Regions from separate parts of the Streptomyces sp. NPDC001868 genome, predicted to be linked through region 3. Evidence: riboswitches for the same ligand, from Rfam matches in the RefSeq annotation. Region 3 holds a riboswitch; each other region holds the start of a gene.
What was found. Region 3 has a riboswitch for cobalamin ahead of ABT147_RS35175 (energy-coupling factor ABC transporter permease). Riboswitches for the same ligand answer to the same signal wherever they lie in the genome.
Positions count from the first base shown of each region.

Region 1 (7,780 bases), on a different contig from region 3:
ACCAGCCGCCGCTGCCCTGTGCGGGTACGCGGCAGTAGCCGCGGCCTACGGACGACGCTCAGGCTCGGGCGCGACAGACGCACGACGTTGATCCCCCCTGTTCGCTGGCTGCCGCGACCAGCGGCGCGGCTTGCGTTTCTCCGCCGCAGGTCGTCTCCACGGCTTCCAGCGGTCTGACGAACGACGGACGTCGCGCATGGCGTCCCAGCATGGTGTCCCACTCGCACTCATAGCGTGACCGACATCACTTAGCAATGCTGAAGTCGCAGTTCCGCGTCGCCGCGCCGCGAAATCCCACTGGCACCCTGAACGCTCTCCAACCCCGGGACGTACTAAGGGCACTAGCAGTTGGCAGCCCAAGAGACGCCCACGAGTGCTCTGTGCGGCGAGGCTGCGTCGGCAGCGCAGTCCGGCCGTGTTCGGACGATCGGGAAGGTGAAGATGGGAACCATGGCTCTCAGTTGGGCCATCGCGCTGGTCTCCGCCCTGGTGGCCGCCGTCAGCGCGGTCCGCCTGGTGACCACCAGCGGCGTGACCCGGCTCGCGGCCGGAGGCGACCTGTTGATGGGGCTGTGCATGGCCGCGATGGCCTTGCCCGCGACCGTCGCCTGGTATGCGGACTACGGCATGTGGTGGTCAGGGGCATTCGCCCTCCTCGGGCTCGGAGGCGTCGCGATGGCGGCCAGGCACGCGCGCGAAGGCGGATGGAAGCACGGTCGGCACTGGGTCCACCTCATCGTCGGTAGTGCCGGCATGGTGATCATGACGCTCGCAATGACAAGCACCTCGTCCGGACCGGTGCTCGCCCTGGGCGGCGGGCACTCGATGGCGCACATGCCGGGCATGGAGAACACGGCGAACGCGACGCACACGCATGAGATGGCCGGCATGGAGTCCATGGAGGGTATGGGGTCCACGCATGGGGCGGACACGCACGGCATGACGCACACCGCAGCCGATGCCACCGCCTCCGCCGGGTCCACTTCGGTGTGGCGGTTCCTGGTCGTGGCCCTCGCCGTGTACTTCCTGCTGTCGGTCGGCGCGTCCGTGTGGGCCAAGGTCCGGGGCACCGGCCGGGGCAGCCGGGGTTCGAGCTCACGCAGTTTGGGCCGCTGGCTGCTGGCCATGCCGGACACGGTGTTGGTCTTCCTGGCCTCGCTGACGATCTCGGCGTGGGAGAGGGCACGGACAGCACAGCGAACGGGCCACGGGCGGCGCCGCAAACTCGGGGCCGCGCCCGACGCTGCGCTGGCGGCCCACATCGGCATGGGCGGGACCATGTCCGCGATGTTGCTGATGATGGCCGTGTGAGGCCTCCTGGCCACTGCATCGCCGCCGCCGTGCCGCCCCACTGGCTCTTGGGGCAATCGCCGCCCTGCTGTTCGCGACCGCCTGCGCCAACGGGGACGACGACTCCTCTCCGACCTCGCCCAGCCCCGCCATCTCGTCAGCGCCTCCTTCATCAAGTCCGCAGGCGCGCTCCGCATCACGATGGAGGACTTCGCGTTCAGCCCGGCTGGTCCGGAAGTGCGGCCGGGCGAGAACGTCGCCGTGGTGAACAAGGACTCCGCCGTGCACTCCTCACAGCCACGGACGGCGATGCCTTCGACACCGGGAACATCGCCGGTGGGGAATCCGGGACCTTCACCGCCCCCTCCGAGGCCGGCGAGTACGGCTTCGTCTGCACCCTCCATCCGGAGATGAAAGGCACCCTGATCGTCCGTTGAGCCATCAAGGACTCGGTCGACGCGGACATCTCGCGGGTGCGACGACCGAGGTCATCCCACCTGGGCGTCAGGCGACAGGCGCGGCCGCCGTACGCACGCTCGCCGTCGTCCGGGCATGGGCCGCCCCCACCCCGAGCAACCCGAAGCCACGGCCGGCCCGCCCCAGAGCAGACCCATGGAGGCGGCCGAGAGCACCCTGAAGTCCCACACGAGCGCGGCTGGGGCGGTCACCGCGTCAGGGCTGTCCGGCAGGGCGAACAGCGACGCCAGCGCGGCCAGCACGATGGCCGTCACAGCCAGCTGGCACAGCGGCGCGGGACGACCGTGCTACTCCAGCCACCGATGGACGCGCCAGGCCAGGGCGACGGCGATCACTCCGATCGCCATGGCGGCGAGCCACGCGTTCACCCGGGTGTCGAGCGTCCCCGGATCGCCCGCCCCCGGCGGGTTGGCCGGATAGCGGACGAGTAGGTGCCGGCCGTCATGGGCGAACTCGTGAATGTAGTTGGCCGATGTCGCGATCTTGCCCAGCATCGGTGACAGCAGCGCGCCCTGGTCCAAGAACACCGCGTCCAACGCGACCAGTGCCAGGCTCACGGCCGCGGCGGCGATCAGGCCGTCTCGCAGCGGGTGGACGACCAGTTCAGGAGGACGACGGGTCAGCGTCCGACTCCCGGGGCACCCCCGGTCACAGTGGCGGGACCGCCCCGAATTCTCACCGGGTTCCTGCTCACCGTCGCTTCGATGTGAAGTTGTTCGCCGCACGTCGCGACACCTACTAAGCACATTAGCGGTAGACGGATCGCACCGACCAGACCGAGCGGGCAGCGCCACACTGGGGAGAATACCCCTAGGGGGTATAGTGTTGGCGTCCGTGGGAGAGGACGGGGAACAACGCCTCTCCCGCGCAGGACGACTCACGCATCCACACCCTGAGGAAGTAGCCATGACCACTGAGACGAACTCCAGCTCCGGCTCTTGCTGCGGATCCTGCGGCTCCGGTGACACGGTCGATGTCCAGGGCGTCGGCGTCACCACCAGCTACAAGGTGACCGGCATGACCTGCGGCCACTGCGAGGGCGCGGTCTCCCAGGAGATCTCCGCGCTCGCCGGCGTCACCGCGGTCAACGCTGTCGCCGACACCGGCGAGGTGACCGTCACTTCCGCCGCCCCACTCGACGAGGAGGCCGTCCGCGCCGCCGTCGACGAGGCCGGGTACGAGCTCGTCGGCCGCGCCTGACGCTCCCTTCGAGGCCGCCCAAGGCCCCGGACAGCGAATTCCTCCCGCGCCGGGACGTACCGCTCCGCTGATACGGACGCCGTACGTCCCGGCCTCCCCCTGGAGATAAGCCCATGACCAGCACGGCTCCCGAGAAGACACTCACCGGCACGGCGCCCGCGCCCGCCGCCGAGGTCGAGCTCTCCATCGGCGGCATGACCTGTGCCTCGTGCGCCGCCCGCATCGAGAAGAAGCTCAACCGTATGGACGGCGTCACCGCTACCGTCAACTACGCCACCGAGAAGGCGAAGGTCTCGTTCCCGGCGGGCGTCGAGGTCGCCGACCTGATCGCCACCGTCGAGAAGACCGGCTACACCGCCGAGGAGCCACCCCCGCCCGCTTCCGCCATCACCGAAGAGCGCGAGGGAGAGACCGCTCCGGCGGCGGACGGTGAACTGCTGACCCTGCGGCAGCGCCTGTACATCTCGCTGGTGCTCACCGTGCCTGTCGTTCTGATGGCGATGGTTCCGGCTCTGCAGTTCGACAACTGGCAGTGGCTGTCTCTGACCCTGGCGGCTCCCGTCGTCGTCTGGGGCGCCTTCCCCTTCCACCGGGCCGCCTGGACGAACGCCCGGCACGGCGCCGCCACCATGGACACGCTGGTGTCGATCGGCACACTCGCCGCGCTCGGCTGGTCGGTGTGGGCGCTGTTCTGGGGACACGCCGGGATGCCGGGCATGCGCCACGGCTTCGAGTTCACCATCTCCCGCGGGGACGGCTCCTCCTCCATCTACCTGGAGGCCGCGGCCGGAGTGACCACGTTCATCCTCGCCGGGCGGTATCTGGAGGCTCGCGCCAAGAGGAAGTCGGGTGCGGCGCTGCGGGCGCTCATGGAGCTGGGCGCCAAGGACGTCGCGGTGCTGCGCGGGGGCCAGGAAGTACGCATCCCCGTTGGCCAGTTGGCTGTCGGTGACCGCTTCGTCGTACGGCCCGGAGAGAAGATCGCCACCGACGGCACCGTCGTCGAGGGCGCTTCCGCAGTGGACGCCTCCATGCTGACCGGCGAGTCGGTGCCGGTGGACGTGACCGTAGGGGACGCCGTCACCGGCGCCACCGTCAACGCCGGAGGCCGGCTCGTCGTCGAGGCGACCCGCATCGGCACGCACACCCAGCTCGCACGGATGGCGAAGCTCGTCGAGGACGCGCAGAACGGCAAGGCCGAGGTGCAGCGGCTCGCCGACCGGATCTCCGGGATCTTCGTACCGGTCGTCATCTTCATCGCGGTCGCCACGTTCGGAGTCTGGCTCGGAGCCACCGGCGACACCGTGTCCGCCTTCACCGCCGCCATCGCCGTCCTGATCATCGCCTGCCCCTGCGCCCTGGGCCTGGCCACGCCGACCGCCCTGATGGTCGGCACCGGGCGCGGCGCCCAGCTCGGCATCCTCATCAAGGGCCCCGAGGTCCTGGAGTCCACCCGCCGCGTCGACACGGTCGTCCTGGACAAGACGGGCACGGTCACCACCGGCCGGATGACCCTCCAGGACGTGTTCACCGCACCGGGCGTGGACGAGGGCGAACTGCTGCGGCTGGCAGGCGCGTTGGAGCACGCTTCCGAGCACCCGATCGCCCAGGCCATCGCAGCCGGGGCGGCCGAGCGAGCCGGAAGTCTGCCGGTCCCGGAGAACTTCGAGAACGTCGCCGGCCTCGGCGTGCAGGGCGTCGTCGACGGACACGCGGTGCTCGTCGGCCGCGAGAAGCTGCTCAAGATGGGGGTCCCCCCACTCGAGCGAAGCCGAGAGTGGGGGAGGGTCATCGAGCTGCCCCAGGAGCTTGCCGAGGCCAAGGCCGCCGCAGAGGCAGAAGGACGTACGGCGATCGCCGTAGCCTGGGACGGCAAGGCACGCGGCGTCCTCACCGTCGCCGACGCGATCAAGGACACCAGCGCCGAGGCAGTGGCCGAGCTGCGCTGTCTGGGCCTGACGCCCGTCCTGCTGACCGGCGACAACCAACTCGTCGCCGAGTCCGTCGCCAAGGCCGTCGGCATCGACGAGGTGATTGCCGAGGTCCTGCCCCAGGACAAGGTCGACGTCGTCAAGCGGCTGCAGAGCGAGGGGCGTACGGTCGCGATGGTCGGCGACGGCGTCAACGACGCGGCCGCCCTCGCCACCGCCGACCTCGGCCTGGCCATGGGCACCGGCACGGACGCGGCGATCGAGGCAGGCGACCTGACTCTCGTACGCGGTGACCTGCGGGTGGCCGCCGACGCCATCCGGCTCTCCCGCAGGACCCTGACCACCATCAAGGGCAACCTGTTCTGGGCATTCGGCTACAACGTCGCGGCCCTGCCGCTCGCCGCCTTCGGCATGCTCAACCCGATGATCGCGGGCGCCGCGATGGCGTTCTCGTCGGTGTTCGTGGTGACCAACAGCCTGCGGCTGCGGTCCTTCAAGTAGATATGACAAGACGCCCACTGGCGAGGCGCGCGGCCTTTCCGGTCGCGCGCCTCGCCGTGCGGAAACCGCTCGGGCCGGACTCAGGTGCGCATGAGCCGGGCGATGGCCTGCGTAGCCTCGGCGACCTTGTCCTGGGCTTCGTCTCCTCCGGCCGCGATGGCGTCGTGCACGCAGTGCCCCAGGTGGTCCTCCAACAGCTGCATCGCCACAGCTTGGAGGGCCTTGGTGGTGGCCGCGACCTGGGTGAGCACGTCGATGCAGTACGTGTCCTCCTGCACCAGACGCTGCAGGCCACGCACTTGACCCTCGACACGGCGGAGCCGCTTGAGGACGGCGTCTTTGTTGTCGTGGTACCCGGGCGCCGCCTGCTCGGCCTCGACTTGCTCCAGCTGCTTCATACCCTTCAAGGGTATTACCTGGCGACGGCAGGAGGGGGTGGATGCACGTTCGCGATTCAGATCCTGCACCAGGAGGATCGCCTCAGGTTCTCCTCAGCCGTCTGCGCCGTCTGCGCGGTCCGCGGGAGGGTCTTGTCGGTGATCACGACGTAGGACCTCTTGTGGTGCGTCCCATGCGGGAAAACGCTGTGGATCGTAGAGGGCGCCGAGGTAGCCGCCGATCCAGTCGCAGGCGGGGCCGAGCCACCAGTGGGGGCGACGTCTCCGGACAGAGGGGTGACCGTCCGCAGGCCGCCGGCATCGTCATAGAGGCCCAGGGCCGCTCGCCCGGCAGGTAGCTGTGCGACCCCTTTGACGACCACGCCCTCAATTCCGGCCGCGCTCCAGGCAGAGTCCAGCCCGTCCTGCACCTTGGCACGGTCGGCTTTCTTCTGACGCTGGCTGGGCGGAAGCCAGGAAGCGGGGCTGAAAGTGGGTGCCGATCAGGTCGCTGCAGCGGCGACGGAAGGTGGCGTGCGGAATGCCGGACCAGGCGCTCGACGGCGGTGACGGCGGCCCGGTCTAGGACGGTGCCCATGGCGGCCTTGACGGTATCGGCGCCGGGCAACGGCGCTTCACTGCGCGGGTTTTCGGGTGTGGCGGGCGAGGACGGAGGCCGTATCGCGGCCTTGTTCCACGGATCGGTGACGGATACGTGGGCGAGGCGGTAACGGTCGGCCAAGGCCCGCCAGGTTGACGAGATTAGGCAGCGTCACCTCCTTGGCGGTATACCCCCCTGGGGTATAGCCTCCTAGACTGTGGCTCGAGGAGGGCCACGAGGGACAGGAATGGGGATGAAGACTCATGGAGCACAACGAGCACCACACGAGCACCGCACACGACAACGCCGCTCACAAAGGCCACGACGACCACTCGGTGACCCACCAGGGTCACACGGGAACGTCCTGGGCCATGGCTGCGAAGGCGACGCTGCACTGCCTGACTGGGTGCGCCATCGGCGAGATCCTCGGCATGGTCATCGGCACCGCCCTCCTGTGGGGCAACGTGCCGACCATGGTCCTCGCGATCACGCTCGCGTTCCTGTTCGGGTACTCGTTCACGCTCTTCGCCGTACGCCGGGCCGGCCTGGCCTTCAAGGCCGCGATCAAGGTGGCGCTGGCCGCCGACACCGTCTCGATCGCCGTGATGGAGCTGGTCGACAACGGGATCATCGCCCTCACCCCCGGAGCCATGGACGCCCACCTCTCCGACGGACTGTTCTGGGCGGCCCTCTTGGGCGGCTTTGCGGTCGCCTTCCTGATCACCACGCCCGTCAACAAGTGGATGATCGGCCGCGGCAGGGGCCACGCCGTCGTCCACGCCTACCACTGACCACCGAACCGATCAGCGCGCGTAGGGCTCCGGGAGCACCGGGGTGCCTGCGCGCGTTTGCTTCGCCGCATCATGGCCGTCCGGCTGAGAGCGGCCACGGGTCGACGCCTCCGCGTCCGGTTGCCGCTTCTTGCCGCTTCGCGTGGTGACGAGGAACTGCCTGGGGTCTGCGACCAGGCCAACCCCATCGCCTTCCAGCCGCCGGGCCGGAGGGACGGGCGTTAGATCTACTTCACAGCACGACGAATGCACCGACGACCTCCTGACCTGCGCTGACGCGCGTGGCTCCGAACTCCGCCAGCCCCGAACTGCCGCACATGCTCGCGATCACCACGGCCGCGCTCGGCGCGGAGTCGCTGCGTGTGGGCGACGTCGTCGATGCCCAGGCCGGCTTGTGGTTCGCGGTGTGGATGCCGGTGGCTTTCGGGATCTATCTGCTCAGCGCCATGGCGGTGGTGGCTTTCTGGGGGCCGTTCGACCACCCCGCCGGGCGCGACGTGGCCGGGAGCATGGCCGCTGAGTTGTCCGGCGGAATCGTGTGCTGTTCCTCGGTGTGGCCGTTGGCTGCCGCTGGTCGTCGCCGCCGCCTTCAGCGTGCCGCTCTTCCTCGGC
Region 1 covers NZ_JBEOYO010000027.1:2,178-9,957, reverse strand. The annotation lists gene ABT147_RS27745 (hypothetical protein) at 1-83, opposite strand, end outside; gene ABT147_RS27740 (DUF5134 domain-containing protein) at 451-1,311, shown strand; gene ABT147_RS27735 (CbtA family protein) at 2,055-2,324, opposite strand; cobalamin riboswitch at 2,368-2,521, opposite strand; gene ABT147_RS27730 (heavy-metal-associated domain-containing protein) at 2,674-2,967, shown strand; gene ABT147_RS27725 (heavy metal translocating P-type ATPase) at 3,081-5,399, shown strand; gene ABT147_RS27720 (metal-sensitive transcriptional regulator) at 5,480-5,797, opposite strand; gene ABT147_RS27715 (DUF4396 domain-containing protein) at 6,641-7,168, shown strand; partial or broken gene ABT147_RS27710 (NADH-quinone oxidoreductase subunit H) at 7,474-7,780, shown strand, end outside.
Region 1: another riboswitch for cobalamin. It lies ahead of ABT147_RS27735 (CbtA family protein); the one in region 3 lies ahead of ABT147_RS35175 (energy-coupling factor ABC transporter permease).

Region 2 (7,780 bases), on a different contig from region 3:
CGACCTCCGGCCCCTGCTCCTTGCGGACGATGTGCAGACAGGCGTCGATACCGGCCGCCGTGCCCGCCGAGGTGATCACCGGGTCCGCGTCCACGTACAGCACGTCCGGTTCGACCACCGCCCGCGGATACTGCCGGGCCAGTTCCTCGGAGTGCCGCCAGTGCACCGCGCACGGCCGTCCGTCCAGCAGCCCGGCCGCGCCGAGCACGAACACCCCCGAGCACACGCTCAGCACCCGGGCACCCCGGTCGGCGGCCCGGCGCAGCGCGTCCAGCAGCTCGGCCGGGTAGATCCGGTGCACATAGCTGTCGCCCGCCGGTACGACGACCAGGTCGGCCTCTTCGAGCCGGTCCAGGCCGTACGGCGTCGAGACCGTGAACCCGGCGTGTGTCCGCAGGGTGGGGCCCTCCGCCGACGCGACCGCGAAGTCGTACACCGGCAGGCCCTCGTCGCTGCGGTCCAGTCCGAAGACCTCGCTGACGACACCCAGCTCGAAGGGATGCACTCCGTCCAGGAGGATGGCGGCCACGTTTTTCAGCATGCTGCCAGTGTGCCTCGCATGTGGCAGTAAATCGAGGCTGTACGGCAGTCCTGCCACTGTTGGTAAGGAGTATTCGGTACGACAGTGGTGTCCATGGATACGACACAGCTGCAAGGACTCATCGGAATGCTGGCCGTTCTCGGACTGCTCGCCCTGGTCGTACTGCCGGCGATCATCGGCGTCGCGCACGACCGGCGCGTCGACCGGCAGCTCAGGGAGGCGGAGGAACGTACCGCCGCCCTCGACGGGGCCGGCCCGGAGCGGTACGCCCGCGGCACCGCCGCGCACGCGCACCGCGTCGCCCGCGCCGCCTGACCCCGGGTGAAGATCGCCGAGGGCACCGAGGTGATCGTCACGGTGGGTGATCATCACGGCGGCGGGCAGCCGCCACCGGTACGTCCCCGGCCCGACGACGACCCCGAGGGTCACGTCGGCCGGGGACGCCGTCATCTGGAGGCGGACCGGCTCAGAAGTCCTCGTCCAGGTCCACGGTGCCCTCCACCGCGACCTGGTACGCGGACGGGCGCCGCTCGAAGAAGTTGGTCAGCTCCTGGACGCCCTGCAACTCCATGAAGGAGAACGGGTTCTCCGAGCCGTAGACCGGCGCGAAGCCGAGGCGGGTCAGCCGCTGGTCGGCGACGCACTCCAGGTACTGCCGCATCGACTCGGTGTTCATGCCCGGCAGGCCCTCACCGCACAGGTCGCGCCCGAATTGCAGCTCGGCCTCCACGGCCTCCTTCAGCATGTCCGTGACCTGCTGCTGGAGCAGGTCGTCGAAGAGCTCCGGCTCCTCCTTGCGGACGGTGTCCACCACCTCGAAGGCGAAGGACATGTGCATCGTCTCGTCGCGGAACACCCAGTTGGTGCCCGTCGCCAGACCATGCAGCAGGCCTCGGCTGCGGAACCAGTAGACGTACGCGAAGGCGCCGTAGAAGAACAGGCCCTCGATGCACGCGGCGAAGCAGATCAGGTTGAGCAGGAAGCGGCGGCGGTCCGCCTTGGACTCCAGGCGGTCCAGCTTCTCCACCGAGTCCATCCACTTGAAGCAGAACTCCGCCTTCTCGCGGATGGAGGGGATGTTCTCCACCGCCGCGAAGGCCGCCGTCCGGTCCTCCGGGTCGGGCAGGTAGGTGTCCAGGAGCGTCAGATAGAACTGGACGTGCACGGCCTCCTCGAAGAGCTGGCGGCTCAGATAGAGCCGCGCCTCGGGGGAGTTGATGTGCTTGTAGAGGGTCAGCACGAGGTTGTTCGCCACGATCGAGTCGCCCGTCGCGAAGAACGCGACCAGCCGGCCGATCATGTGCTGCTCGCCCTCGGACAGCTTCGCCAGGTCGGCGACGTCCGAGTGGAGGTCGACCTCCTCGACGGTCCAGGTGTTCTTGATCGCGTCCCGGTAGCGCTCGTAGAAGTCCGGGTAGCGCATGGGACGGAGAGTCAGCTCGAAGCCGGGGTCGAGCAGGTTCTGGTCGCTGGACATTACTGGCAGGCCTCGCAGGACTCGGGGTTCTCAAGGGAGCAGGCGACGGCGTCTTCCGAGCCGGCCTGCTGGACGGGGATGGTCGTTTCGGGCTGCCGGGCCTGGGCCTGGGCCGCGCGGGCGATACGGGTCGCCGGGCGGGAGCGCAGGTAGTACGTCGTCTTCAGGCCCGACTTCCAGGCGTACGAGTACATCGAGGAGAGCTTGCCGATGGTCGGCGTCTCCAGGAACAGGTTCAGCGACTGGGACTGGTCCAGATACGGGGTGCGGGCGGCGGCCATGTCGATCAGGCCGCGCTGCGGGATCTCCCAGGCCGTGCGGTACAGGTCGCGGACGTCCTGCGGCACCCAGGTGAAGCCCTGCACCGAGCCGTTGGACTCGCGCAGCGCCTCCCGGGTCTGCGCGTCCCACACTCCGAGCTTCTTCAACTCGGCCACCAGATACGAGTTGACCTGGAGGAACTCGCCCGACAGCGTCTCGCGCTTGAACAGGTTGGACACCTGCGGCTCGATGCACTCGTACACACCCGCGATGGACGCGATGGTGGCCGTCGGCGCGATCGCGAGAAGCAGGGAGTTGCGCATGCCCGTCGTCGCGACGCGCTCGCGCAGGGCCGCCCAGCGCTCCGGCCAGGTGAACTCGACGCCGTAGTGGTCGGGGTGCAGCACACCACGGGCCGTACGGGTCTTCTCCCAGGCCGGCAGCGGGCCGCCGCGCTCGGCGAGGTCGGCGGAGGCCTCGTACGCGGCGAGCATGATGCGCTCGGCGATCCGGGTGGACAGCGCCTTCGCCTCCGGGGAGTCGAAGGGCAGGCGCAGCTGGAAGAAGACGTCCTGGAGACCCATCGCGCCGAGGCCGACCGGGCGCCACCTGGCGTTGGAGCGGCCCGCCTGCTCGGTCGGATAGAAGTTGATGTCGACGACGCGGTCGAGGAAGGTGACGGCCGTGCGGACGGTCTCGTCCAGCCGCTCCCAGTCCATGTCGCCCGTCGCCCGGTCCACGAAGGCGCCCAGGTTCACCGAGCCCAGATTGCAGACCGCCGTCTCGCCGTCGTCCGTGACCTCCAGGATCTCCGTGCAGAGGTTGGAGGAGTGGACGACATGGCCCGGCTCGGCCGTCTGGTTGGCCGTGCGGTTGGCCGCGTCCTTGAAGGTCATCCAGCCGTTGCCGGTCTGCGCGAGGGTGCGCATCATGCGGCCGTACAGATCACGGGCGGGGATGGTCTTCTTCGCCAGGCCGTTCGCCTCCGCCGCGCGGTACGCGGCCTCGAACTCCTCGCCCCACAGGTCGACCAGCTCGGGCACGTCGGACGGCGAGAACAGCGACCACTGCTCATCGGCGTTGACCCGGCGCATGAACTCGTCCGGGATCCAGTGCGCCAGGTTCAGGTTGTGCGTACGCCGGGCGTCCTCACCGGTGTTGTCGCGCAGCTCAAGGAACTCCTCGATGTCGGAGTGCCAGGTCTCCAGGTAGACCGCCGCGGCGCCCTTGCGCCGGCCGCCCTGGTTCACGGCCGCCACCGAGGCGTCCAGGGTCTTCAGGAACGGCACGATGCCGTTGGAGTGCCCGTTGGTGCCCCGGATCAGCGAACCGCGCGAGCGGATGCGGGAGTACGACAGGCCGATGCCGCCGGCGTGCTTCGAGAGGCGGGCCACCTGGTGGTAGCGGTCGTAGATGGAGTCCAGCTCGTCCAGCGGGGAGTCCAGGAGGTAGCAGGACGACATCTGGGGGTGGCGCGTACCGGAGTTGAAGAGCGTGGGGGAGGAGGGGAGGTAGTCGAGGCGGCTCATCAGCCGGTAGAGCGCGGCGACTTCGTCGACGGCACGGGAGGTGTCGTCCTCGGCGAGGCCGCTCGCCACCCGCAGCATGAAGTGCTGGGGCGTCTCGATGACCTTGCGGGTGATCGGGTGCCGGAGCAGATAGCGGCTGTGGAGGGTGCGCAGGCCGAAGTAGCCGAAGCGGTCGTCGCCGGCCGGGTCGATCAGGGCGTCGAGACGCCCGGCGTGCACACGGGCGAACTCCGCCGTGCGGTCGGCGACGAGACCTTCCCGGTGGCCGACGGCGATGGACTCGGTGAACGTCGTGACCCCCTGCGAGGCGGCCTCGGCGCGGATGCCGATGGCCAGCAGCCGGGCCGCCAGCTTCGAGTAGGCGGGGTCCTCGGAGATGAGTCCCGCGGCCGCTTCCGTGGCCAGCTCTCGCAGTTCCACGATCATCTCGGCGGAGGCCGCACGCGAGGACCGGCCTCGCAACGCGGCGGCGGCGACCCGGCCGGGATCGGCGTCGGGGAGGTCGACGGTCAGCTCGGTCAGGGTCCGCAGCAACGCGGTCCCGGGACCGTCGGTCTCCGTCGCCGGTTCGGCTGAAGCCAGGTCGGCTGAAACCGAATCGGCTGAAACCGGGTCGGCTGGCGCGATGGTCACGTGGGGCTCTCCCTCGCTCGGCAAGGGGCCTTGCGGAGGGCAGGCGGCAGCACACGAGCGCACGCGGCGTCGCGTCCACCGGCCCATTCCACGAGGCCCGGACGTCAGGCACCCGGACCGGACGGCCGGGTGCGCTGTCGGCAGGTGTTCGGACTGAACAGGCGTGCGCAAATGGAGATGTACGCACGCGAGTACACCGTTGCGGGACAGTTCCGGATTCGCACCGGATTCCCCTGCGGCGACAGCGAGCATGAGCATACATCTAGTGCCGGGGCGCGGTGGCACCCCCACATGTTGTGTCGCCATCGACTTCGCAGGGTGTCAGAGCGTCAACTCATAGGTGATCAGCGTGAGGTCGTAGAGGTCGGGGAGAGGTCTCCAGTCGCGCTCCGGTGTGCGGGTGAAGCCCAGGCGTTCGTAGACGCGATGGGCGGCGTGCATACTCCGCTGGGTCGACAGCACCACGCGGACGCAGCCCTCCACGGCCCGGGCGCGCTCCACGCAGGCCCGCACGAGGGCCTCGCCGACACCCCGCCCACGCGCTTCCGGATCGACCGCGAGCATCCGTATCTCGGCCTCTCCCGCACGGGCGATGTCGGCCATGGGGCCGCCCGCCGGGACGAAGGTCACACCGCCGAGCACCCGGCCGTCCGCCACGGCGACGAGCACCTCGGCCGCTGCGGCCCGCTTCGCCACGTCGCGCAGCTCGACGAGGTACGCATCGCTCTCCCCGAAGTCCAGGAGTCCGTCGCCGAGGTAAGCCTGCGCGGTGGTCTCGCCGAGGGTGGTGTACTCGTCCGGGGCCACGGGCCTGATCGTGATGTCCATGCGTCGCAGTGTGCATCAGCGGGCGGGAGCGGGGCCCGCAGTTGTCCACAGGGGCGAAGACTTGTCCGATGATCCGACCCGGACGGGTGTGTTCCGCTCAGCCCACCGCAGGCCACCGCGGCAGCGTCGCCACGAAGTCCCTGCTGAAGTCGCGTGTGCCCGGCCCCAGGGCGACGCGGCCCGTGGCGCCGAGACGGGCGGTCAGGGCGGGGGACTCGGAGTAGTGGACGCGGTGGGCGGCGGCCGGCACGAACACGGTCTGGCCGCGCGTGAGTTCGCTCGCGCACTCCACGACGACCGCCCCCTCGGCCGCCTCGATGAACGCCTCGTCCCCGCAGACCCCGACGGCCAGCGGATCGTGCAGCGGGCAGGTGCCGTCGCCGCCGTGGCGGGTGTAGGCGTCCATGTAGGTACGCATCAGCCGGGCGGCGAGGGCCGCGCCCGGGCCCGCGGCCTCCAGCGCGGCGAGGTCGGCGGGACGGAACAGCCAGCGGTGCGAGGCGTCCAGGTCGACCATGGTGAACGGGATGCCGGAGGAGAGCACGATCTCGGCGGCGTCCGGGTCGGCCCAGATGTTGAACTCGGCGACCGGGGTGATGTTCCCCGGGACGTGGGCGGCGCCGCCCATGAACACGAACCTGCCGATGCGGCGGGCGAAGTCCGGGTCCTCCAGCAGGGCGACGGCCACGTTCGTGAGCGGGCCGGTCGCGCAGAGGGTCAGCTCGCCCTCGTACTCCCGGGAGAGCCGCAGGAGGGCCTGTGCGGACGACTCCGTGGGGTGCGGGGCCGTCGAGTCGGGGAGGGTTTCGTCGCCGAGGCCCGCCGGGCCGTGGAAGGCGGAGGCCTCTCGGTAGGGGAGGCGGGAGAGGGGGCGGCCCGTGCCTCTGTGTACGGGGACGTCGGCGTCGATGCGGAGGGCTCGGGTCAGGGCGCGGGCGTTGGCGTATGTGGCCGCTGCCGGGAGGTTGCCGCCGACCGATGTGTAGGCCTTGAGGTCCCACAGGTCCGTGCCGAGCAGGTACTGCAGGGCTACGGCGTCGTCTATGCCGGGGTCGCTGTCCAGGACGATCGGGGTGCGAGCGGTCACGCGGCCAGCGTAGCCGGATGGGTTTCGCCCCCGCCGCCCCTACCCGTCCCATCCAACAGGGGCTGCGCCCCTTCGACCCCCAAGGTGCCGGTGCGTGGGGCTTCTCGCGCAGTTCCCCGCGCCCCTTAAGGGCCTCCGGCCCTTTCGGGGCGAAAAGCGAGGGGCGCAGCCCCTGCTTTTTCAGGGGCGCGGGGAACTGCGCGACCAGCCCCCACCGGACCCGCACTCACTCACCCACCCATCCCGCGCGGAGCGCGAAGGGGGTCGAAGGGGCACCGCCCCTGGGGGATGGGACGGGTAGGGGCGGCGGGGGCGAAAGACACCCCGCGCCGCCCCGGAATCCGGTACGCGAACCTAGTGGCTCGACCCCGCCGTCGCCGGCGGCAGTTCCACCTGGACGCCCGCGTCGCCCGCGTCCGCCGTGTAGTCCTCCGGCCGGGTCTCGTCGATGCCGTCGGGGGCGTTGGCGGCCCGCAGGACGAACGTCAGCACGACCGTGACGACCACGTTCAGCACGAACGCCGTCAGACCGATGTACCCGATCTCACCGATCCCGGGAATCTCCGCCGAGGAGCCCCCGAAGTGCTTCTGCGTGGGCGAGGCCACCCCGTACGCGGCGATCGTCCCGTACAGCATGCCGACCGCCCAGCCCGCGAGGAGTGCCCAGCGGTGGCACCAGCGGGTGAAGAGGCCGCCGACCAGGGCCGGGAAGGTCTGGAGGATCCAGATGCCGCCCAGCAGTTGGAAGTTGATGGCGACCGTCTTGTCCATGGTGAGGACGAAGGCGAGGGCGCCGACCTTCACCAGCAGGGACACCAGCTTGGAGACCTTGGTCTCCTGTGCGGGCGTGGCGTCCGGCTTGATGAAGTCCTTGTAGATGTTGCGGGTGAAGAGGTTCGCCGCCGCGATGGACATGATCGCCGCGGGGACCAGCGCACCGATACCGATGGCCGCGAAGGCGACGCCCGCGAACCAGTCCGGGAACATCGTCTCGAACAGCTGCGGGATCGCCAGCTGGCCGTTCTGCACCTGGATCCCGGCCGCGATCGCCATGAAGCCCAGCAGGGCGAGCAGGCCCAGCATCAGGGAGTACAGGGGCAGGATCGTGGTGTTGCGGCGGATGACCTCGCGGCTCTTGGACGACAGCGTCGCCGTGATCGAGTGCGGGTACATGAAGAGCGCCAGGGCCGAGCCGAGGGCCAGGGTCGCGTACGTCCACTGGTTGGCGTCACCGGGGACGAGGGAGCCGCGCGGCTTGTCCGTCGCCGGGTTGGTCTGGCTGTACGCCTCGCCGGCCTTGGCGAAGATGTCGTCGAAGCCGCCGAGCTTGATCGGGATGTAGATGATCGCCACCGCGATGACGATGTAGATCAGGGTGTCCTTCACGAACGCGATCAGCGCGGGCGCCCGCAGACCGGAGGAGT
Region 2 covers NZ_JBEOYO010000007.1:64,138-71,917, reverse strand. The annotation lists gene ABT147_RS10900 (GlxA family transcriptional regulator) at 1-541, opposite strand, end outside; gene ABT147_RS10895 (hypothetical protein) at 635-856, shown strand; gene ABT147_RS10890 (ribonucleotide-diphosphate reductase subunit beta) at 1,008-2,018, opposite strand; gene ABT147_RS10885 (ribonucleoside-diphosphate reductase subunit alpha) at 2,018-4,441, opposite strand; cobalamin riboswitch at 4,564-4,699, opposite strand; gene ABT147_RS10880 (GNAT family N-acetyltransferase) at 4,763-5,269, opposite strand; gene ABT147_RS10875 (nucleoside hydrolase) at 5,367-6,356, opposite strand; gene mctP (monocarboxylate uptake permease MctP) at 6,711-7,780, opposite strand, start outside.
Region 2: another riboswitch for cobalamin. It lies ahead of ABT147_RS10885 (ribonucleoside-diphosphate reductase subunit alpha); the one in region 3 lies ahead of ABT147_RS35175 (energy-coupling factor ABC transporter permease).

Region 3 (7,780 bases):
GCACCGCGATCCGCACCTACGGCCTGCGGATCTGAGGCGGCCCGGCCGAGGACTCCCGGGTGTGTCAGCCGTCGGCCGGAATCGGGGGAGCCACGCGCGCCCCCGCCATGGCGGCCAGCTCGTCCGGCGTACGCGGACCGGGCTCCTCTCCGCTCAACAGCCCCTGTTCCCGGAGCAGTCGGGCGACCGCGATGCCCCAGGGCAGCCGTAGCCCGGCCCGCTCGACGAGATCCGCGCGGGCGAGCATCGCGGCCACCGGGCCCGTCCGCGCGCCGGACGGGGTGAGCAGTGCCGCGTCGTCGGCCCAGCGCAGGGCGAGGTCGACGTCGTGCGTGGCCATCACGACCGTGGTGCCGGACCCGCGCAGCTCGTCCAGGGTGGCGAGGAGCCGTTCCTGTCCGTCGGGGTCGAGCCCGGCGGTCGGCTCGTCGAGGATCAGCACCCGGGGCCGCATCGCGACCGCGCCGGCGATGGCGGTGCGCTTGCGCTGGCCGTAGGAGAGCAGATGGGTGGGCCGGTCGGCGAGGGCCGCGATGCCGAGCGCGCCGAGTGCCTCGTCCACGCGGGCCCGCACTTCCGCGTCGGACAGCCCGAGGTTCAGCGGCCCGAACGACACGTCCTGCGCGACCGACGCCGCGAACAGCTGGTCGTCCGGGTCCTGCACGACCAGTTGAACGGTCGTCCGCAGCCGGGTCAGCCCCTTGCGGTCGTACGTCACCGCCCGCCCCTCGACCGCCAACCCGCCCGTACGGGGCCGCAGTCCACCGCTGAGCAGCCGCATCAGCGTGGTCTTGCCACTGCCGTTGCGGCCCAGCAGGGCGAGCGCGCGCCCCTCACGCACCTCGAAGTCGAGATCGCTGAGCACGGCGGGACCGTCCTCGTACGCGAAGGACGCGCCCCGCAGGGCGACCAGCACGGGCTCGCTCATGTCAGCGGCCTTTCCAGGACGAATCCAGTACGAGGGTGAGGGCGGCCACCGCCGCGAGCAGGGCGACACTGGCCACGGTGAACCGGGCCGAGACCCGGGCCTCGGGCACCAGGACGCGCAGGGTGCCGTCGTAACCGCGTCCGGCGAGCCCGGTCTGCAGCCGGGCCGCCCGGTCGAAGGCCCGGACGAACGCGGTGGCGCCGAGGCCGGCGAGCGAACGCCAGGTGGCGGCCCGTGTGGTGTGCCCCAGCCGGGCCGCCTGCGCCTCCCGGATCCGGCGCACGGAGTCCAGGAGCAGGAAGCTCATGCGGTACGTGACCAGCGCGACGTCCACGACGGGCGCGGGCACCCCGGCCTTCACCAGGCGCGGCAGCAGGTCCGACATGGGTGTGGTGAAGGCGAACAGGAGGACGCCCAGGGAGGCCGCCGAGGTGCGCAGCAGCAACTCCCCGGCGCGGACCGGGCCGCCGTCGGCCAGGGTCACGAACCCGTCGGGCCCGCCGACCTGGACGAGCAGCGGCAGCGCGCCGGTCACACAGAAGCCCAACGGCACCCGGTAGGCACGCCACAGCCGACGGCCGGGCACGCCCGCCGGGCCGAGGAGCACGACGAGCGCGGTCAGCAGGACCAGGGCCGCGCCGGGCCAGGGCGGCAGCGAGATCGCGAGCAGGGTGAGGCCGAGCCCGAGCACGGCCTTGTCCACGGGGTGGCGGCGGCGCCAGCGACTGCTGTGCGCCGCCGCGTCGATCGGCAGCACGGGAGGTCAGGCCCGCCCGGCCGGGGGCTCCCCGGTGCCACCGGCCGGGCCTTCGTCGCCGGTGGCGGCCTTCGAGGCCGGTGCGACCGTCGCGCCCACCGGAGTCACCGGAGTCGCCGGGGTCGTCGGGGTCGCCGCAGCCGCCGGGGTCGTCGGAGCCGTTCCGGGGTCGTCGGCCCCGCCGCCCAGTCGCGCCAAGGCCTGTGCCTCGCCCTGGCGTCGGCCCCGGTGGACACCGAAGTAGTAGGCGAGGACGCCCGCGCCGAGCGCCGCCTGAAGGGCGAAGAGCGCCGACTCGATCTCGCCGGACGGCGGCTCGTACAGCGGGGAGAACCAGGGCTCGTAGTCCGGCTTGATCTCGGTGATCGCCGTCTCCGCCTCCGCGTCGGCGCCCGTGAAGGGTTCCTCCTTGTGGTCGCCGAGGCCGAGGGCCAGCGGCAGGACGGCGAGCGCGGCCACGACGAGCAGCAGCAGGGCGTTGATCTTCGTGTTCTTGTTCATGGTGTTCCTGCTCATCGGGCCACCGCCTCGGTCTCGGTCGCGGTGCGGTCGCGCCTGCCGGTGAGGAGCACGCCGAGCCGGGTCAGTTCGCCCTTGCTCGACTGCACCAGCAGACGCATCACGAGCACGGTGAGCAGGCCCTCGCTGACGGCGAGGGGGATCTGCGTGACGGCGAAGATGGAGCCGAACTTGCCGAGCGCGCCCAGGAAGCCGCTGCTCGGGTCGGGGAACGCGAGCGCCAGCTGCACGCTGGTGACGCAGTAGGTGACCAGGTCGGCGACGAACGCGCCGAAGAACACCGTGACCATCAGCGGCACATCGAACCGCCGCAGCAGCCGGTAGACGGCGTAGCCCGCCCAGGGGCCGACGATCGCCATCGAGAAGACGTTCGCGCCGAGCGTGGTCAGGCCGCCGTGGGCGAGCAGCAGTGCCTGGAAGAGCAGGGTGATGGTGCCCAGCACGGCCATGATCGGCGGCCGGAACAGGATGGCGCCCAGGCCGGTGCCGGTGGGGTGGGAGCAACTCCCCGTGACGGACGGAAGCTTCAGCGCGGACAGGACGAAGGTGAAGGCTCCCGAGGCACCGAGCAGCAGCGTGCTCTCGGGGTGCTCCTTGACCTCACGGGTGAGTGCCCGTACTCCGTGGACGACAAATGGCGCGGACGCGACGCCCCAGGCGATCGCGTGCGCCGGAGGAAGGAAACCCTCGGCTATGTGCATGGCTCAGCAGACCCTCTCCAGCACCTCGTGGATGGTTGACGCGCCTTGGCCGGTCTCCTGGCTTACGGGTACCACCGCCCGTGCTCCGCCTTCCCGGGTCACAAGGACCCAGTGGCTGTCCGTGAGGACTGGAGCCGGACTTCCCGATCACAGTGGCGAGGGCCGCACCGGCATGACACCGGATTTCCCGTTCACCAAGGCGTGGTGACAGTAGTGCCCATATAAGGGCGCTGACAAGCGGAGACGAGGGGCGCGCGGGCGCCGTGGAACAGCTCACACCACGGCGCACGCCCCACCACCCCCACGCCGCACACGAGCGCCCCCACGATGCCGACGGATGGCCGGAACCGCTCGCACACCTGGTCGCCCTTGGCCACAGGTCACGCCCTGCGCTTGAATTCACCCTTCACGCCGTCGGCACAGGGAGTCCGCAGTGCACCGCCCGACCTTGGTACGCAGTTCACGCCGTCTCGGCGTTCTCACCGCAGCCGCGTTCGCGGTCGCCGTCGCCACCGCGGGGCCGGCCGCGGCCCACGCGGAGGTCGAGGCGGAGGGCGCCCGCGCCCTCGACCAGAACGTCGAACTGACCTTCTCCGCGGAGTCGGAGTCCGCCTCGGCCGGCATCACCAAGCTGGAGGTGATCCTCCCCGAGGGCCTGGTCCCCGCCGACATCACCTACAAGGAGGGGCCGGACGGCTGGAAGTTCGCCCCCACCGACCGGGGCTTCACCGTCTCGGGCGCGAAGCTCGCGGTGGGGGAGGACGTCGAGTACGCCGTCACCGTACGGCAGTTGCCCGACGCCAAGTCGCTGGTCTTCAAGACCCTCCAGTCGTACAGCGACGGCAAGGTGGACCGCTGGATCGAACTGGAGGAGGAGTCCGGAGGGGACGGCCACGGCCACGGTCACCCGGCACCCCGTCTGGACCTGAAGGCCGCCGCGCCCGGCGCCGAAGTGGTGAGCCCCACCCCCTCGGAAGAGCCCACGACCGCCTCGCCCACGCCGGAGCCGAGCGCCGAGTCGTCGGCACCGTCGGCGGAGGCCGCCGCGGACAGCACCGACGACGACGGTGGCTCCCTCGCCGTACCCCTCGGTATCGGCGCGGTCGTCCTTCTCGTGCTCGGCGGCGGTGCCTGGTGGCTCCAGTCCCGCCGCGGAGGAACCGCCTGACGGACCCCAGGCCGCACGTCCGAACCCAAACCCGCAGGTCACATCGCTGGACGATACGAGGTGCCGCCGTCGCGGCGGCGGTGGCCCTCGGGGTCACCGCCTGACCGCGCGGTCCACTGGGAGAGCCTGGCTCCGGCCTCGGCCTGACCGAAACGTGGCACGAGCTTTACTGCGACCCAGTTGCAGCTACGACCACACCGCACAAAGCTGAAGGGGCTCGACACCACGCACGCGGCACGACAGGTAAGGCACCCGCCCCATGGCCACCGTTCCCGACACCGCCCGCTCGGCCCCCACAGATCAGGCAGATCGGTCAGATCAGGCAGATCAGGGCGGTTTCTCATGGCGTCGGATCCGTGCCTCGATGACCCGCGAGGAGTGGGCGAGTCTCGGCGGCATGGCCGGGTTCATCCTGGCGCTGCATGTCATCGGCTGGTTCACGCTGGTGGTGATCGTCGCCCCCGAGCACTACGGCGTCGGCGGCAAGACCTTCGGCATCGGCATGGGCGTCACCGCCTACACCCTGGGCATGCGGCACGCGTTCGACGCCGACCACATCGCCGCCATCGACAACACCACCCGCAAACTGATGGGCGAGGGGCAGCGCCCGTTGTCGGTCGGCTTCTGGTTCTCCCTCGGCCACTCGTCGATCGTCTTCGCCCTCACCTTCCTGCTCACCCTCGGCGTCAAGGCGCTCGCCGACCCGGTGCACGACGACGGCTCCGCACTGCACGACATCACCGGCTGGGTCGGCACCACCGTCTCCGGGACCTTCCTGTACATCATCGCGATCATCAACCTGGTGATCATGGTGGGCATCTGGAAGGTGTTCCGGGGGATGCGCTCGGGCGCCTTCGACGAGGCCACGCTGGAACGGCACCTCGACAGCCGGGGCTTCATGAACCGGCTCCTGGGACGGCTGATGAAGTCGATCACCAGGCCGTGGCAGATGTTCCCGCTGGGCCTGCTCTTCGGCCTCGGCTTCGACACGGCGACCGAGGTCGCGCTCCTGGTCCTGGCCGGTTCGGGAGCCGCCTCCGGGCTGCCCTGGTACGCGATCCTGTGCCTGCCGATCCTGTTCGCGGCCGGTATGTCGCTCCTGGACACGATCGACGGCTCGTTCATGAACTTCGCCTACGGCTGGGCGTTCGCCAACCCGGTCCGTAAGGTCTACTACAACCTCACCATCACCGGCCTCTCGGTGGCCGTCGCCCTCATCATCGGCACGGTCGAACTGCTCGGCCTCGTGGCCGAGAAGGCGCATCTGCACGGCACGTTCTGGGACCGGGTCTCCGGCCTCGACCTCAACACCGTCGGCTATGTCGTCGTCGGCCTGTTCTTCGTCACCTGGGCGGTCGCCCTGCTGGTCTGGCGGTTCGGGCGGATCGAGGAGAAGTGGACGACGGGCTGAACCCCGGCCCGCCCTCGCCCACTCGCCCGCCCGCCGGACGCCCGCCCACGCCCCGCGTCTTCGCGAGCCGCGCCTACGAATCGGTCTCGATCCGTGGCACCACCTGGGGCGCCGATGACGATCACGCCATCATGAGGCCATGAACCGGCCACCGCCGCGCCTCCACACCCCCGAGTGGTTCACGGCCGACGCCTCGACCCTGAACGTCGCCCTCGTCTACCCGATGCAGGGGCCCGCCGGCATCTTCGGCCCCACCTGCGGCGCCTGCGCACGGCTGGCCGCAGAGGAGGTCAACAAGGCGGGGGGAGTGCTGGGCAGGGAGCTGCGGCTGATCGAGGTCGACGGCGGGGCCGAGCCGTCGCGGGTCGCCGAGGACGTCGAGGCCCTGGTCGCCTCGGGCGCGGTCCAGGGCGTCACCGGCTGGCACATCTCCTCCGTACGCCAGGCGGTGGCCCCGCGCATCGCGCACCGGGTGCCGTATGTGTACACGGCGCTGTACGAGGGCGGGGAGCGCACCGAGGGCGTCTTCATGACGAGCGAGACCCCGTCCCGGCAACTGCTGCCCGCCATGCGGCTGCTCGCCGAGGCCCGGGGCACGCGCCGCTGGTTCGTCGTCGGAAACAACTATGTGTGGCCCCGCCGCACCGCGCGGGCGGCCCGGGGTTACGCCCGCGCGTGCCGGGGCCGGGTCTGCGGGGAGGCGTATCTGCCGCTGGGCACCGAGGACTTCGAGGACGTCCTGCGGCGCATCGAGCGGGCCGACGCCGACGGGGTCCTGATGCTCCTGGTCGGCAGTGACGCCGTCCGCTTCAACCGGGCCTTCGCCGCCTTCGGACTCGACCGGCGGTGTCTGCGGCTGAGCACGCTGATGGACGAGAACATGCTGATGGGCAGCGGCCCCGACGCCACCCTCGACCTGTACAGCACGGCCGGGTTCTTCGCCTCCCTCGCCGACCAGAACACCCTGGACTTCCACGGCCAGTACGCCGGCCGCTTCGGTATTGAGGCGCCGACGCCGGGCAGCCTCGGCGAGTCCTGTTACGAGGGTGTCCTGCTGCTCGCGGCGCTCGTCGAGCGGGCGCGCGCCCTGGACGTGACCGCGATCGGGGCGACCGCCGACACCGTCTCCTACGAGGGGCCGCGCGGCCTGCTGAGCCTGGACGGGCGGCATGTGCGCCAGCGCATCTACCTCGCGCAGGCGGACGGTTACGACTTCAACGTCCTCGCCCAGCTGCGCGCTCCGCACGACCCGCGGTGACCTTGCCCCGACCGTCGGCGGTACCGCCGCTCTCCAGGGTCCGGGCCAGCCGGTCCAGCAGCGGTTCGAGCCGTCTGCCGTCCTCGTCGGTCAGCAGCGGCTCCAACTCGGCCCAGTCGGCGCGTACTTCGCGGGACAGCGACTGCCAGCGCTCCAGGCCGCGCGGGGTGAGGTGGGCGAGGACCCGGCGCCGGTCCACGGGGTCGACGCGGCGGAAGACCAGGTTCTGGTCGACGAGTTGGTCGATCAGCTTGGTCAGGCTCGGCGCCGGCAGGAAGGCGTGCTCGGCGAGGGCCGTCATGTTGTGGCCCTGCCCGTCGGAGAGCAGGTCGAGGACCCGCCACGCCTCGACGGAACAGCCGAACTCGTCGAGCACGGAGTGCACTCGGCGCACGGAGAGGCGCTCGACACGGGTCAGCAGATGGATCAGTTCCTCGGGCCGCCTCGCCATCGCACTCCTCAACTCGCCTTCGGTCGCCCCCACGACGGTGCTGCCAGGACCTTACCTTCGATCACCCAGCTCCTGACAAACAAACCAGGAGTACATCCTTTCCCTGGGAAGTAACAAGTATTTCGTGGTCTCAGAAAAATACTTCCTCAGGAAACTGTTCTTCAATTGCCACGAAACGCGAGGGAAACAGTCTCCTCGCAGGCTGTGGTCGCACTTCAGCGACCTAGGAGGTACGGCATGTCCGGGATCGGCATCAGCAGACGCGGTCTCCTCGCGGGCGCCTCGGCGCTCGGCACGACCGCCGCCCTCAGCGCGTGCGGAGCCAAGACCGGAAGCGGCACGTCGTCGGCCGCCGGAGCACAGGCGGACACCTCCGGCGACACCGTCAAGGTGGGTCTGTTGAACTCACTGTCGGGCACCATGGCCATCAGCGAGGTCACCGTGCACAACGCGCTGCTGCTCGCGGTGAAGGAGATCAACGCCGCCGGTGGCGTCCTCGGCAAGAAGCTGAAGCCCGTCAGTCAGGACGGCGCCTCCGACTGGCCGACCTTCGCCGAGAAGGCGGAGGCCCTGATCACCGACGACAA
Region 3 covers NZ_JBEOYO010000043.1:70,860-78,639, forward strand. The annotation lists gene ABT147_RS35155 (amidohydrolase family protein) at 1-35, shown strand, start outside; gene ABT147_RS35160 (energy-coupling factor ABC transporter ATP-binding protein) at 65-928, opposite strand; gene cbiQ (cobalt ECF transporter T component CbiQ) at 930-1,685, opposite strand; gene ABT147_RS35170 (energy-coupling factor ABC transporter substrate-binding protein) at 1,692-2,186, opposite strand; gene ABT147_RS35175 (energy-coupling factor ABC transporter permease) at 2,198-2,905, opposite strand; cobalamin riboswitch at 2,936-3,119, opposite strand; gene ABT147_RS35180 (DUF1775 domain-containing protein) at 3,339-4,073, shown strand; gene nicT (Nickel transporter NicT) at 4,333-5,484, shown strand; gene ABT147_RS35190 (substrate-binding domain-containing protein) at 5,624-6,742, shown strand; gene ABT147_RS35195 (MarR family winged helix-turn-helix transcriptional regulator) at 6,699-7,193, opposite strand; gene urtA (urea ABC transporter substrate-binding protein) at 7,431-7,780, shown strand, end outside.

Region 4 (7,780 bases), on a different contig from region 3:
GTCGTGGCGGACCTGATCCGGGGTCAGCCCGAGGTCGGCCGCGGCCCGTTCGGCGGTCGCGGTGGAGAGGGTGCCCTTGCCGTCGGGGCTCCCGCTCTCGCGGCCGGGGCGCAGGGCGGCATCGGCCCAGTGGGCGACGCGGGCCGCGTCCGCCAGGACGGCGCGGGCCATGCGGGCGAGTTCCACGGGCGGCGGGGTGCCCTCCGGGGGCCGGGGAGCCGGTCGGCGGCGCTGGGTCACTGCTGCTCGGGGAGCGGCGGCCAGGGTTCGCGGGCTGACAAGTCGGAGCCTGGAGTCGCGCGGAGTACGGGACGTCACGGGGGCAGTCTTCCGGTTGACGGTCCGAAAACCCAAACGGAATGTCACAGCGGGCGACAGGGGTGGCCAACGCACGGGTCCCTCCGGGGGGACATGGGTGGGTATCGCCTTGGTTCGGCACTAAGCGGAATGGGCCCTACCTGTCTGGGGTGGGCCCGGATTCGTTCGCCCCCGCCGCCCCTACCCGTCCCATCCCCGGGGCTCCGCCCCGGACCCCGCTCCTCAAACGCCGGAGGGGCTGAGTATGCCGGAGGGGCTGAGAGGTTTCCGCGAACGTCTACATCAGCTACATCAGCGGGGTCAGGAAGCGGCGCAGGGTCTCTTCGTAGGCTGTGGGGTCCGCGTTCCACATGGCGCCGTGCGGGGCGTGGCGGACCGTGCGGAGGGTGACCCGGTCGGGGCGGAGGGCGGCGAGGCGGCGGGAGGGGCCCCAGGGGGCGACGGTGTCGTCGGGGCCGTGGAAGAGCAGGGTCGGCGCCCTCAGCCCCGAGGGGACTGCCTCCTGGCCGGCGGGGCCGGCGCGCAGTCCGGTGCGGCCCTGGGCGGCGCGGACCGCGAGGGGCAGCAGGGCGCCGGGGGTGCGGCGGGCGGCGGCGAGGGCGCGCAGGGTGGCCGTCCAGTCGAGGACCGGGGAGTCCAGGACGAGTCCGGCGACGCGGTCGCGCAGCGCGGAGTGCGTGGCGGCGCGCAGGGCCATGGTGGCGCCGGTGGACCAGCCGTGCAGGACGACCCGCTCGGCGCCGGACCTGACGGCGTACCGGACGGCCGCGTCGACGTCGCGCCACTCGGTCTCGCCGAGGTGGCCCAGGCCGTCCGGGGAGCGGGGTGCGCCGGGGTCGCCGCGGTAGGCGAGGGCGAGCACCGGGAAGTGGTGGCGGTGCAGGAACTCCATGACGTTCATGGTGTGTTCGCGGGTGGCTCCGAGGCCGTGCACGGCGATCACCCAGGTGTCCCGGGCGGCGGGCACGAACCAGGCGGGCAGGGTGCCGAGTTCGCCGGGGATCCCGATGTCGTCGTGGTCGAGGCCGAGGGCGGTCCGCGGGTCGCCGAGGTGGAGCCAGGGGGTGAGCCGGACCTTGTCCCCCGGCTCCAGGGTGCCGTGGGTGACGCGCTCCAGACGGCGCACGACCGTGTCGGGGGCGTGCGGGGCGCCGTCCAGGACGTTGCCGACGACCGCGTGGGAGCCGGTGCCGGTGAGGCCGTAGGTGCCGGGACGCTGGGAGGCGAAGGCCCGGGTCAGCGCGATACGGCCGGCGGCGGTGGAGTGCACGGTCAGCCGGGGTTCCGTGGGCAGCGGTTCGCCCGGCGGCGCCTTCAGCGCGACATCGCTCGCCAGCCGGCCCGCGGCGACACTGGCCGCGCCGGCCGCGAACGCGACTCCGACGGCGGCGACTGCTGCTTTGACTGGACCCACGGGACCAGTGTCCTGGCGGACTCCGTCGGGGGCCAGTGGGCGGGGGTGACGGGGGTGACGGCAGTGCGGACCTGGTGCCGGAGGCGCCTCACCCCGGCTGGCCGTACCCCCGGAGCCGTTCGCCCGCCTCGCTCAGCTGTTCGCCGGTGAGCAGGTGCGGGGCGAGGCCCGGGACCGAGGAGGCCGTCAGCCAGACCCTGCACATCCATTCGAGCTGGGTCGTGCGGTCGTAGGCCTCGGAGAGCGTGTTCCCGTAGGCCATCGTGCCGTGGTTCTGGAGGAGGCAAGCCGTGCGTTCCGTCAAGGCACGGAGCATGTTCTCGGCCAACTCGGGGGTGCCGTAGGTCGCGTAGGGAGCGACGCGGACGGGTCCGCCGAGGGCCGCGGACATGTAGTGGATCAGCGGCAGCTCGTCCACGAGGGTGGAGACGGCCGTCGCGTGGACGGCGTGGGTGTGGACGACGGCACGGGCGTCGGTGGTGGTGTGGATCGCCAGATGCATGGGGAGTTCGCTCGTCGGGCGGAGCGTGCCGAGGACCTGCCGGCCGGAGAGGTCCACGCCCGTCACGTCGTCCGGGGCCAGGCGGTCGTACGGCACTCCCGTCGGTGTGACCAGGACGGTGTCCCCGACGCGTACGGACACGTTGCCGGAGGTGCCGACGACCAGACCGTCGGCCACCGTCCGGCGGGCCGTCGCGACGAGTTCGTCCCACGCGCGCGCCACGTCGTCCGGCACGCCCCGCCGCCGTACGGTTCGCGCACCCCGAGAATCCCCACCCGCGTCCCGCTCGTCCCGGGTGCCGCTCCGCTGCTCAGCCATGCCGTGATCCTGCCAGGCGGATCGCGTCGCCGGGTCCCGGGCGCGGGCACTGCAGGACCGAGAGCGGGCCTCCGGAAGAGCCCATGTACGCATACATCGCCCGGTGTTGGTGATTGGCCGGTGATCGACCGGGATTCGGTGATCTTCCAGTAGCCTCCGGATGTTTTGTCGCACAAACAGCCATTCCGGGGGGAAACCAATGGCCCGAACTCTTCAGCCGTCCCGTCGTCGCAACCGCGCCTTCGCCGCCTCCGTCGCGGCACTCGCCCTGGGGGGAACCGCGCTCGCCGAGATCCCCGTCTCGGCCGCCGCCAAGCCCAAGGGGCACGACGTCTCCTCGCACCAGAAGAAGGTCGACTGGTCGAGCGCGAGGTCGAAGGGCGCCGAGTTCGTCTACGTCAAGGCGACCGAGTCCACCACCTACCGCAACCCGTACTTCGGCCAGCAGTACGACGGCTCGCGCGGCGCGGGCCTGATCCGCGGCGCGTACCACTTCGCGGTGCCGAACCGGTCGTCCGGCAAGGCCCAGGCCCGCTACTTCGTCGACAACGGCGGCGGCTGGCGCGCGGACGGCCGGACGCTGCCGCCGGCCCTCGACATCGAGTACAACCCGTACGACAAGAAGAAGAAGTGCTACGGACTGAGCGACAGCCGGATGGTCGGCTGGATCGCGTCGTTCAGCGACGAGGTCAAGCGCCTCACGGGCCGCCGTCCGGTGATCTACACGACCACGCACTGGTGGAAGACCTGCACCGGCAACAGCGCGGCCTTCGGCCGGAACCACGCGCTGTGGCTGGCCCGGTACGACTCCTCGGGGGCCGGGGAGCTCCCGGCGGGGTGGAAGTTCTGGACGATCTGGCAGTACGACAACGGCAGCGGGAGCCTGCCGGGTGACCAGAATCTCTTCAACGGCTCGACGGGCCGGCTGAAGGAGTTCGCCAAGGGGTGACGCACCGAGGGGCGCGGGTGTCCGCCGAGGGGCGAAGAGCCACCGGACCTCGGCATTCCGCCTCAGTTCGAACGCCAGGCCGCCGCTCCGTCGAGCTCGACACATCCGCCGACACACAAGCGGAACGGCGGCACCGCATTCACTACACCCCCGCGCCCGTCCCAGTTCATCTTCCGTTCACCCAGGTTGCCTACGGTCCACGTGCCACTGACATCCAAAAGAAGACCGGGTAAATGGAAAACTTCTCGCTGATCCTCGCGATCGTGGTCATCACCGCGCTTGCGTTCGATTTTACGAACGGTTTCCACGACACCGCCAACGCGATGGCCACCACCATCTCGACCGGCGCCATGAAGCCCAAGGTCGCGGTGGCCATGTCCGCCGTGCTCAACCTTGTCGGCGCGTTCCTTTCGATAGAGGTCGCCAACACCATCTCCAAGGGGCTCGTCGACGAGTCCGGCATACAGCCAGAGGTCATATTCGCGGCGCTCGTGGGCGCCATCCTCTGGAACCTGCTGACCTGGCTCGTCGGGCTCCCCTCCAGTTCCTCGCACGCCCTGATGGGTGGCCTCATCGGCGCCACCATCGCCTCGGTCGGCGTCGGCTCGGTCCACGGTGACGTGCTCGTCACCAAGGTGCTGATCCCCGCCGTCGCCGCCCCGCTGGTCGCCGGTGTCGCGGCGCTGCTCGCCACCCGGCTGACGTACCGGCTCGGACGGCACACCAGCGAGAAGGCCTCCGGCAAGGGCTACCGCGCCGGACAGATCGCCTCCGCCGGTCTGGTCTCGCTGGCCCACGGCACGAACGACGCCCAGAAGACGATGGGCATCATCACCCTCGCCCTGGTGGCCGGCGGCGCCCTCGCGCCCGACTCCGACCCGCCGGTGTGGGTCATCGTCTCCGCCGGCGCGGCCATCGCCCTCGGCACCTACCTCGGCGGCTGGCGCATCATCCGCACGATGGGCAAGGGCCTGACCGACCTCCAGCCGCAGCAGGGCTTCGCCGCCCAGACCAGCGCGGCCACGGTCATCCTGGCCTCCTCGCACCTCGGTTTCTCGCTCTCCACCACGCACTCGGTCTCCGGTGCCGTGATGGGCGCGGGCCTCGGCCGCAAGGGCGGGGTGGTCCGCTGGTCCACCGCGACCCGGATGTTCGTCGCCTGGGGTCTGACGCTGCCGGCCGCCGCGCTGGTCGCCGCGCTCGCCGAGTGGGTGACGTCCTTCGGCAGCTGGGGCACCGCCGTCGTCGCGGTCTTCCTCGTCGCCTCCAGCGCCGCGATCTGGGTGGTCTCACGCCGTGAGGTCATCGACCACACCAACGTGAACGACGCCGAGGAGTCGCCGGGCGTGGTGACCACGGCGATGGCGGCCGTGACACCGCCGCCGGCCGGCACCGTGACCGAGGACCTCACGGCGACCATCCCGGCCCCCGCCGCCGAGACCACGGCCTCCGCGAACGCGTCCACGCCGACGCCCGCCGTCTGAGCCCCGCGACCCCCTGAGGAAGATCACCACCATGCACATCGACTGGGCAGCCCTCGGCTCCGTCTTCGGAGTCAGCCTCGTGGTCACCGTGGCCCTCGTCGGCCTCTTCACCCTGGGCATCGTCGGCCTCTCCAAGCGGGAGGAGGCGTCGACCCGGGGCGACTCGGTGGCGCTCGCGACCACCGGGGCGTACGTCTGCTTCGCGCTGTGCGCGGCGGCAGTGGCGTACGGCATCTCGCTCATCATGACCTGAGCCCGGAAGTCCCACGGCCCTTCGGGGCCGTGGGGCGGCCTCGTCAGCGGTGGTGCGGCCTTCGGGGCCGCGCCTCCCCCAGCGCCCGGTTCAGGACCCGGAGCCGTTCCGTGACCGGGGTCAGTCCCCACCACAGGCCGGCCCCGGCGGCACCGAGGACGGTCACCACCAGCCAGACCAGGGCCCGCACATCACCGCCCGGCACCAGAAGCCCGGCCAGGGCGCCCGCTCCGACGGACAGCACGCCCATCACGGAGCAGAAGAGAGCCAGTGGGGCGGCCTCGGTCACCCGTTCTCGCCAGGCGTCCGACTTCCCCGTGCGTGCCGAGGCGGTTCCCCTCGCTCGGTCTGCCATGTGCGCACCTCCCGTCCCCCGGGCGGAACTTCACGATCCGCCCGCTCCCGGGTCCACAAGCCCCGCCAGAAAACCACACCACGGCGCGTAGCGGTAGACGAGCAGCGCGTCACTGTGTGAGTTCGCGTCACGAACCATGACGCGCTCGGCCCGGCGGCCACTTCCTGTCGTTCCCTCAGGTGTTCCCGGCCCGGGCATCGGGGAAGAGCGCGGAAGGAGCCGATTCGGGTGTCTGACGGGATTTCGGCGGTGTGGGCCTCAGCACACCGCTGCGCCGCAGGTCAACAGCAAGTTGACGGGTCTTCCGGGGGCGTGGTGGACTGCCGGGGCCATGTACGACGGCAGGAGAGGAAGCCGGTGCGAGTCCGGCGCGGTCCCGCCACTGTCACCGGGGGAGCTTCTCGAAGCCCTTCCCGGGAGCCAGGAACTCTCGCCGTCGGTCTCGTCGAACCAGGGCGTGGACACCCTGAGTGAGGACACATCGCCATGTGCGCCATGCGCGGCTGCCCGTCGGGGCTCGACGCCCGGTCCCTGCCCGACCCCGTGAACGGCTGAACCGATGCGTGCCGATCGCGTGTTCGCGTACGGCGCCGCCGCCGGACTTCTCGGTGATCTGCTGCTGGGCGATCCGCGCCGGGGGCATCCGGTCGCCGCGTTCGGGCGGGCCGCCGGTGCCGTGGAGCGGGTGCTGTGGCGGGACCACCGGGGGTGGGGCGCGCTGCACACCGCGGTGTGCGCGGGCGGCGCCGTGGCGCTGGGAGCCGCCGCCGCGTCCGCCGTACGGCCGTCGCGTACGGCCTCCGTCGCCCTGACCGCCGCCGCCACCTGGGCCGTTGTCGGGGGGACCTCGCTCGGGCGCGAGGCTCGGGCCGTCGGGCGGTACTTGGAGTCCGGGGATCTTGAGGGCGCTCGTGCCCGGTTGCCTCATCTGTGCGGGCGGGATCCGCAGGCGCTCGACGCGGACGGGATCGCGCGGGCCGTCGTGGAGTCCGTCGCCGAGAACACCTCCGACGCGGTGGTGGGGGCGCTCGTGTGGGGGGCCGTCGCGGGTGTGCCCGGGCTTGTGGGGTTCCGGGCCGTCAACACGCTGGACGCCATGGTCGGGCACCGGTCGGAGCGGTATCGGCGGTACGGCTGGGCCTCCGCGCGGCTCGACGATGTCGTGGGCTGGCCGGGTGCCCGGCTGACCGCGATGCTGGCCGCCGCCGTCGGCGGGGACGCCCGGGGTGCCGTACGGGCCTGGCGGGCGGACGCGGGGAAACATCCGAGTCCCAACGCGGGGCCGGTGGAGGCGTCGTTCGCGGGGGCGCTCGGAGTGCGATTGGGGGGCACGTTGTCGTACGGGGGGCGGGTCGAGCATCGGCCGGTGCTGAATGGGGAGGGGCGGGCCGTCGTCGTGGGGGACATCGAGCGGGCTGTGCGGCTGTCCCGGCGGGTGAGTTGGCTCGCGTTGGGGGTCGGTGCGGGTGCGGCGGTGCTGCGGGGGCGCGTCGCGGGGCGCTCGGCGCGGCGGTCGAGGAGTCAGGGATGAGTGGCGGGCTGTTGGTCGCCGGGACGACCTCCGATGCCGGGAAGAGTGTCGTCACCGCCGGGATCTGTCGGTGGCTGGTGCGGCAGGGCGTCAAGGTCGCGCCGTTCAAGGCGCAGAACATGTCGCTCAACTCCTTCGTGACGAAGGAGGGCGCGGAGATCGGGCGGGCCCAGGCCATGCAGGCGCAGGCCTGCCGGGTGGAGCCCACCGCGCTCATGAACCCCGTGCTGCTGAAGCCCGGGGGTGAGCGCAGCAGTCAGGTGGTGCTGCTGGGCAAGCCCGTCGGGGAGATGAGTGCGCGCGGGTACCACGGCGGACGGCAACAGCGGCTGCTCGGGACCGTGCTGGAGTGTCTCGCCGAGTTGCGGAGCACGTACGACGCGGTGATCTGTGAGGGGGCCGGCAGCCCCGCCGAGATCAATCTCCGGCGCACCGACATCGTCAACATGGGGATCGCCCGGAACGCCGGGCTTCCCGTGCTCGTCGTCGGCGACATCGACCGTGGGGGCGTGTTCGCGTCCTTCTTCGGGACCGTCGCGCTGCTCTCGCCCGAGGACCAGGCGCTCGTCGCCGGGTTCCTCGTCAACAAGTTCCGGGGCGACGTCTCCCTGCTGGAGCCGGGGCTCGACATGCTGCACGGGCTCACCGGACGGCGG
Region 4 covers NZ_JBEOYO010000017.1:62,447-70,226, forward strand. The annotation lists gene ABT147_RS21175 (hypothetical protein) at 1-171, opposite strand, end outside; gene ABT147_RS21180 (alpha/beta hydrolase family protein) at 605-1,732, opposite strand; gene ABT147_RS21185 (class II aldolase/adducin family protein) at 1,821-2,552, opposite strand; gene ABT147_RS21190 (lysozyme) at 2,752-3,501, shown strand; gene ABT147_RS21195 (inorganic phosphate transporter) at 3,735-4,985, shown strand; gene ABT147_RS21200 (hypothetical protein) at 5,017-5,238, shown strand; gene ABT147_RS21205 (hypothetical protein) at 5,282-5,593, opposite strand; cobalamin riboswitch at 5,916-6,045, shown strand; gene ABT147_RS21210 (cobalamin biosynthesis protein) at 6,153-7,124, shown strand; gene ABT147_RS21215 (cobyric acid synthase) at 7,121-7,780, shown strand, end outside.
Region 4: another riboswitch for cobalamin. It lies ahead of ABT147_RS21210 (cobalamin biosynthesis protein); the one in region 3 lies ahead of ABT147_RS35175 (energy-coupling factor ABC transporter permease).